DNA from 2 places in the Lentibacillus juripiscarius genome. Region 2 is predicted to be linked to the other one. Evidence: a T-box and tRNA genes for the amino acid it is inferred to sense, from the RefSeq annotation. Region 2 holds a T-box; the other holds one or more tRNA genes.
What was found. The T-box of region 2 lies ahead of thrS (threonine--tRNA ligase). A T-box ahead of a tRNA ligase gene usually reads a tRNA of that ligase, here a tRNA-Thr.

Region 1: it encodes a tRNA-Thr, which carries the amino acid that the T-box ahead of thrS (threonine--tRNA ligase) is inferred to sense. The anticodon was not compared.

Annotation. Positions count from the first base shown of each region.
Region 1 is NZ_JBHUNA010000005.1:449-3,862, reverse strand. Features, by position in the region: gene ACFSUO_RS02770 (hydroxymethylglutaryl-CoA reductase, degradative) at 1-608, opposite strand, end outside; tRNA gene ACFSUO_RS02765 (tRNA-Lys) at 901-973, opposite strand; tRNA gene ACFSUO_RS02760 (tRNA-Gln) at 1,094-1,165, opposite strand; tRNA gene ACFSUO_RS02755 (tRNA-Tyr) at 1,176-1,260, opposite strand; tRNA gene ACFSUO_RS02750 (tRNA-Thr) at 1,312-1,387, opposite strand; tRNA gene ACFSUO_RS02745 (tRNA-Val) at 1,605-1,680, opposite strand; tRNA gene ACFSUO_RS02740 (tRNA-Glu) at 1,762-1,836, opposite strand; gene ACFSUO_RS02735 (YwaF family protein) at 2,022-2,744, shown strand; gene ACFSUO_RS02730 (hypothetical protein) at 3,125-3,292, opposite strand.
Region 2 is NZ_JBHUNA010000030.1:34,332-37,745, reverse strand. Features, by position in the region: gene dnaI (primosomal protein DnaI) at 1-622, shown strand, start outside; gene ytxC (sporulation protein YtxC) at 843-1,685, shown strand; T-box leader at 1,748-1,967, shown strand; gene thrS (threonine--tRNA ligase) at 2,044-3,414, shown strand, end outside.

The DNA of each region.
Region 1 (3,414 bases), on a different contig from region 2:
ACTGTTGGAGCCAGGGACTCAACCATCGTATTAATGATATTCGCTCCCATGGCATCACACGTATTAATATATATATGGAGGACGAGCATTTGACTATACTTCGAACCCGGCTCTTCATTCAGGATTCTGACATCCAAATCCTCTGCACCACCACCCCTGTTCACTAAACTAGGGTATGCAGCATTCACAGCATTAATCAAATTATCTTTTTCATGTAAAATAGCTTCTTTCGCTATATAAAAATCCTGGCATCCGACTACTTGGATCTGGCCAATCATGACACGATCAGTCGCCTCCGTTGTGAACCCGCCTGCATTCCTGACAATTTTGGCAATATGACTTGCAGAGGCAACAACTGATGGTTCCTCAATCGCCATCGGCACAACGAAATCCTTGTCATTAATCAAAAAGTTCAGTCCTAGTCCCAGAGGAAGCGGGAATGTACCCACAACATTTTCTATCATGTTATCAGCGGTATCCGTTGACAACGCTTCTTTGGAGAATAGATACGCTGTGTCCTCTTCCGTAAAACTCTCCATTTTCGCAAGCAATTCCCGCCGCTGTTCAACGGTCATATTATAAAAGCCAGGAATCCTGGAAGTCTGCATGCCATCTCATCCTTTTACCAACTTATTATACGGCAATAAACACGATTTGTTTATGATTCAACTGTGTCTATTATGTAAAAAAACAGCATAAAATGCAAATAAACAAGGCTGTTGGCAATCATAACGACCTTGTTTATTTTCCATTATAATATGTGTTATGGATTTCCGCTAGCATTTTTTAATATCGATGAGATTTGGAGGATTCCGCCGCCCCTAGCTAGTCCTTGTTTCCTTTAATCCTAATCAGAAACAAGGGGAACCGAGAGGTGAGAATCCGACATATCTTCTTTGATGAGCCATGGAGGATTCGAACCTCCGACCCTCTGATTAAAAGTCAGATGCTCTGCCAGCTGAGCTAATGGCTCCTGTTGGGCATTTGGTCTATTATAGAGTGGATCACCTGATGGTCTGTTGCATCAGACAGACCTGACAATCGTTTAACGTACAGGCAGCATTTACTGAAAAGCAGACCAAATAAAAAAAGACTGGGCTACCAGGATTCGAACCTGGGAATCACGGGATCAAAACCCGATGCCTTACCGCTTGGCTATAGCCCAATGTAACATATGGTGGAGGGGGAGAGATTCGAACTCCCGAACCCTGAGGGAGCGGATTTACAGTCCGCCGCGTTTAGCCACTTCGCTACCCCTCCGTAGTTATTATAACTGATTTCTTAAGAATTTATACATCAAAATTAAATAAATGGTGCCGGCCAGAGGACTTGAACCCCCAACCTACTGATTACAAGTCAGTTGCTCTGCCAGTTGAGCTAGGCCGGCATATAGATAGTGATTCATTTACTTGTACTGTTTTCTTTTGATTAAACCGCTCGTCGTGTTGCACGCTAGTTCATTGATGCCGCACTCCTCGCAAGCCTGCACTTGGTAGCTTAATCTGTGTTGTTAGCGGCTTGCTCTGCCAGTTGAGCTAGGCCGGCATACTTTAAATAGTCTGTTTAGCTTTCGGGATTTTTATACATGTTGGAGGTGGAAATAATGGTGGAGGATGCAGGGTTCGAACCTGCGACCCCTTGCTTGTAAGGCAAGTGCTCTCCCGGCTGAGCTAATCCTCCAATACACAGGACGTGCTAATCCATGTATTACGGCAAAACATCGCAAATTTAACATATCTCCATGCAATCCTTAAAAGGAAATGGTGACCCGTACGGGATTCGAACCCGTGTTACCGCCGTGAAAGGGCGGTGTCTTAACCACTTGACCAACGGGCCACTGAACATGAAAAAAGCCAATATGTATTCTTGCGTTCACCGACGAGTATTATTATATACAGTTTGTCCATTTTTGTAAAGAGGATAATACAAAAAAATTATTTCCGGTACGAATATTTTACTTTACAATTATATTAAACCATAATCAAAAAAATCACATCACTAATGAAAGGATGACTAAAACAATGGCATCCATATTTCTGGAACAAAGTGGCTCGCCTTTTACAGCATTCGGTTTCAGTCACATAACCACACTGCTCGTTTACATTATTGGTCTTACCATTTTAATGTTGTTTACCAAAAAAATACTGAGTAAACCATCTATTTATCAATTCATTCGTTGGAGTCTCTTCACCCTCCTCATTTTATCCGAAATAAGCTACCAGCTATACACAGCACTCAACGGCATTTGGAGCTTGAGTGAGCATATGTTTCTGCATCTATGCGGCATTGCGGGCATAACAGGCGCAATCTCCCTGCTCACCCATAATAAGCAATTCATTCAGATCACATTTTTCTTTGGACTTATCCCTGCATTTTTAGCTTTAGTCACACCCGAACTACCTTATGACTTCCCACACTACCGGTTTTTGAAGTTCTTTATTCATCATATCGCTATTTCGTGGACCGGTGTATTTTTAGTCATAACAAATCATGTAACGATACCATTTCCGTCTTTTATTAAATCCTATGTCTATTTACTGATATATGCCGCTATCATAGGTTTCTTTGTCAATCCTCTTTTAGGTTCTAATTATTTGTATCTCTCGCACACACCAGCAGCCAGCACTCCCCTGGATTTGCTTGGCAATGGAGTCTGGTATTACGTCAATCTATGTATTTTAGCGTTTATTGTTTTCTTTCTGCAGTATCTAGTATACAGCACACGGGCAGGCATAAAACAATAAATGTATCCAGTTATGTCTTTAGGCTGACCGGAAAACAGTCTGGAATTGCCCAGTTCATATCTTCCCGGTTTAAAAGATCGCAAAAGAAGCTACTAAAAGCTGCTTCAGCTGCAACTCTTTCGGTATGTCATTTTCACTGGACTTTTTAGAACAACCTCTTCAAGTGCGCGTTCAAAAGGAGGATAAAAAGGACCGAGAAGTTTAAGGCGGCGCAGCTTTGAGTAGCGGAATGTATGCAATATAATACATGAGCATAAGGAATGCCCCCCCTGAATCCGCATCGCACGCAGGAAAAGTGATCTTCTTTTCCAAGGAACGGAAAAGCAAGCCAACGAAGAAATTCGATGTGTCTTTTTTACCGGACTTTTTGAATAACCTCTTCAAGAATATATAATGGCAGCAACCCAGACAATCACAATAACCGGCAGTGATGTGTAAAGAGATTGCCATAGTTTCATTTTGTGCTTTTTTATAAGATAAACAGCCACAAATACTTCCATAATCGTTACAACAACTGCAATCAATATAAGTATCGGAAAGCTTGTCATAATTATCCTCTCCCTTGCACAGGACGTGCTAGTGTCGATAATGCGGCAGGACGTCGCGTTATTATCAGCTGGGCTGTTTATTTGTGAGTTATCCACGTTTAAGGGTGATGGTCTTACTCCCA
Region 2 (3,414 bases):
TGATGTGGAAAAACAGCGGGAACAGCAGAGTCTTATTCAAAGTTTATATATGCCGAAAGAAATACTGGATGCAACGATAGCCGACATTGACCATGATAGTGAACGAGGAGAAGGTATTCGGCAGCTACTTCTTTTCCTGAATAATGCTAGCAACGAATTGCCTGCAAAAGGTATTTATTTCCACGGTCCATTCGGTGTCGGCAAGACTTATCTAATCGGTGCACTAGCCAATGCACTGAAAGAGTACAATAAATCATCGATGCTAATTTACATGCCTGAATTTGTCCGGGAAATGAAGAGCTCCATTAAAGATGATTCGATTAATGAAAAAATCAATTACTTTAAAAACACCGATGTGCTCATGCTTGATGATATCGGTGCGGAAACCCAGTCCGCCTGGTTCCGGGACGAAATACTTGGATCCATTCTGCAGTATCGGATGATGGAAAATATGCCAGTGTTCTTCACGTCCAACTACAGTCTGGAACAGTTGGAGCAGCAAATGGCCTCCACTAGCCGGGGCGGCAATGAAACAGTGAAAGCTGGCCGTATCATCGAGCGAATCAAACAGGTTAGTAAAGAAGTTGGTCTGGGTGGTGAAAACCGCCGGGATGGCCAGTAATTCTCATGAGAAACCACGGTCGGTCCGAAGGGTGTTTGTCTGGTTCAAGAAACTGGATAGACACCTTTTTTTGCAACAGGCACTAGCATCGTGCATCTCCCTATCTTACTGAGCCTGGACAAAGATAGTTACTAGTTTTTATGGAGTATACATGTTTCGGTATGGATGTCCATATAATGTAACAGTTTGGTCTTGGGTGAGGGTGATGTATTTGCTTGAAGTGTATTTCGAATCGGATAAAGAGGCAATACGTTTTTGTGAGTATTTATTTCAAATTAACAAAAAGCTTGAGCTGCACTGGAAAAACAATAAAGAATGGGGGAATCATTTACAGCTGGATTATCAGGTGCCCGGCAACGATCTAATGGAGACAATCGCCGAGGCAATGGTCGGTGTATTTGTTTCACATCGGCTAACGGATATGCTGGATGCTATTATTAAAGATTATTATTATTATTCGAATCCTGATGAAGTTGAACGCATTATGGATTTGTCCTATCGTATCGTCACGGGTGATGTGGATGATAGTCAGATTATAAGAAACAATAAGGATCCATGCCGTCTTCTTTACTCGCTTTTCTCCGCCAATATTAAACATTCCGGAGCGGTTCATTTTGATTCCATTGTCAACTTTCAGTCAAAAGTGTTTAAGGATCAGCTTGCTCACTATGTTGGACTGGCCATTGACGAATTCAAACTGGAAGAGGATCACCAAGCGTTTATTGACATGCTGCGCAACCATATCGGACAACGCAAATCCATGTTTCATACGGTTCACGTTCTCCAGGGCGAGCCGTTTTCTTTTTACAGACCGGATGGGAAACGCTTTTCCAGAATTGAACTGCGGAGGCTGATGCAAGAGGAACCGCTTTATATGGTTGGACTTGACGAGGATGAGTGGAATCTTGCACCACTGATTGCCATGTGTCCGGAAACCATCTATATTTACGGAGACAGCCCGTCAGATGCAAAAACACTGACCGTCATCAACGTCTTTCAGGAGCGCGTGACATTCGAACCAAAGAAGCGATTTCCATTTCCATATCAACTGACACATAAATGAAAAAAGGACTTGATTTTATGTGGAACGGGAGCTATAATAAAACAAATATCATTTTAAGCTAGTTAAAAGTAACGATAAGGACATGATTATTTGCCCCGGCAGCAAAGAGAAGGAAGTCATTGGCTGAAAGCTTCCACTGATCGGACAAATGATTACCCCCTTTGAACTCTGCTGTTGAACCGAGGAAGTAAACAGCAGCGCCTCATCAGCGTTAACGATCGATGAGCCGCAATTTTTTGCGGGAAATAGGGTGGAACCACGTGACCAGCGCTCGTCCCTTTGCTTTAAGCAGAGGGATGAGCGCTTTTATTATTGTAGGAAATAGCGAAACTAGGAATCATGGAAGGAGCAGTGGACGATGGAACAATTAACGATCACATTTCCAGACGGAGCAGAGAAACAGTTTCCTGCAGGGACTACAGGGGAGGACATTGCGGCCTCTATCTCCCCGGGGCTGAAAAAACAGGCACTTGCCGTTAAACTAGACGGGGAATTGGTGGATCTCCGCCGGGAACTCCCACATGACGGCACAATTGAAATTGTCACTTATAAGGACGATGCAGGTGTTGACATTATGCGCCATTCAACCGCACATCTACTCGCACAAGCGGTCACTAGGCTGTATGGCGATGTCAACTTTGGTGTCGGACCGGTAATTGAAGAAGGGTTCTATTACGATATGGACCTGGAACATTCCATCACACCGGAAGACTTACCAAAAATTGAAAAAGAAATGAAAAAGATTGTTGACGAGAATTTGGAGATAGAACGTGTGGAAGTTTCCCGTAATGCGGCAAGGGAAATGTTCCGGGAAATTGGTGATGATCTGAAACTGGAATTGATTGATGCTATTCCGGAAGATGAGCAAGTAACCATTTACAGGCAAGGGGAATTTTTTGACCTATGCCGTGGGGTTCACGTCCCATCAACAAGCAAGATCAAAGCATTTAAACTGCTGAGTGTATCTGGAGCCTATTGGCGCGGAGACAGCAATAATAAGCAGCTGCAGCGTGTATATGGCACAGCGTTTGAAAAGCAAGGACAGCTTGATGAACATTTAAAGATTCTTGAAGAACGGAAAGAACGTGATCATCGTAAACTTGGGAAAGAATTGGAGATCTTTAACGTTTCGCAAAAGGTTGGACAAGGACTGCCACTCTGGCTGCCAAAAGGTGCGACCATCCGCCGTAACATTGAGCGTTACATTGTCGATCTGGAAGAACGCCTTGGCTATGATCATGTGTATACACCAGTACTTGGCAGTGTTGAACTTTACAAAACAAGCGGACATTGGGACCACTATCAAGACGACATGTTCCCTGCAATGGAAATGGACAACGAAGACCTAGTCCTGCGCCCGATGAACTGTCCGCACCATATGATGGTGTACAAAAACCAGCTGTGGAGCTACCGCAATCTCCCAGTACGCATCGCGGAACTTGGCACGATGCACCGTTATGAAATGTCCGGTGCTTTGGCAGGACTGCAGCGGGTTCGCGCAATGACGCTGAATGATGCACATATCTTTGCCCGTCCGGACCAGCTTAAGGATGAATTTGTCCGAGTGGTCGAACTTGTTCAGAAAGTATACAAAGATTTCGGGATTGACGATTACTACTTCCGGCTTTCCTATCGTGATCCGGATGACAAGGCAAAATATATTGACAACGATGAAATGTGGGAAAAAGCACAGGCCATGCTGAAAGAAACGATGGAAGAAATGAATGTC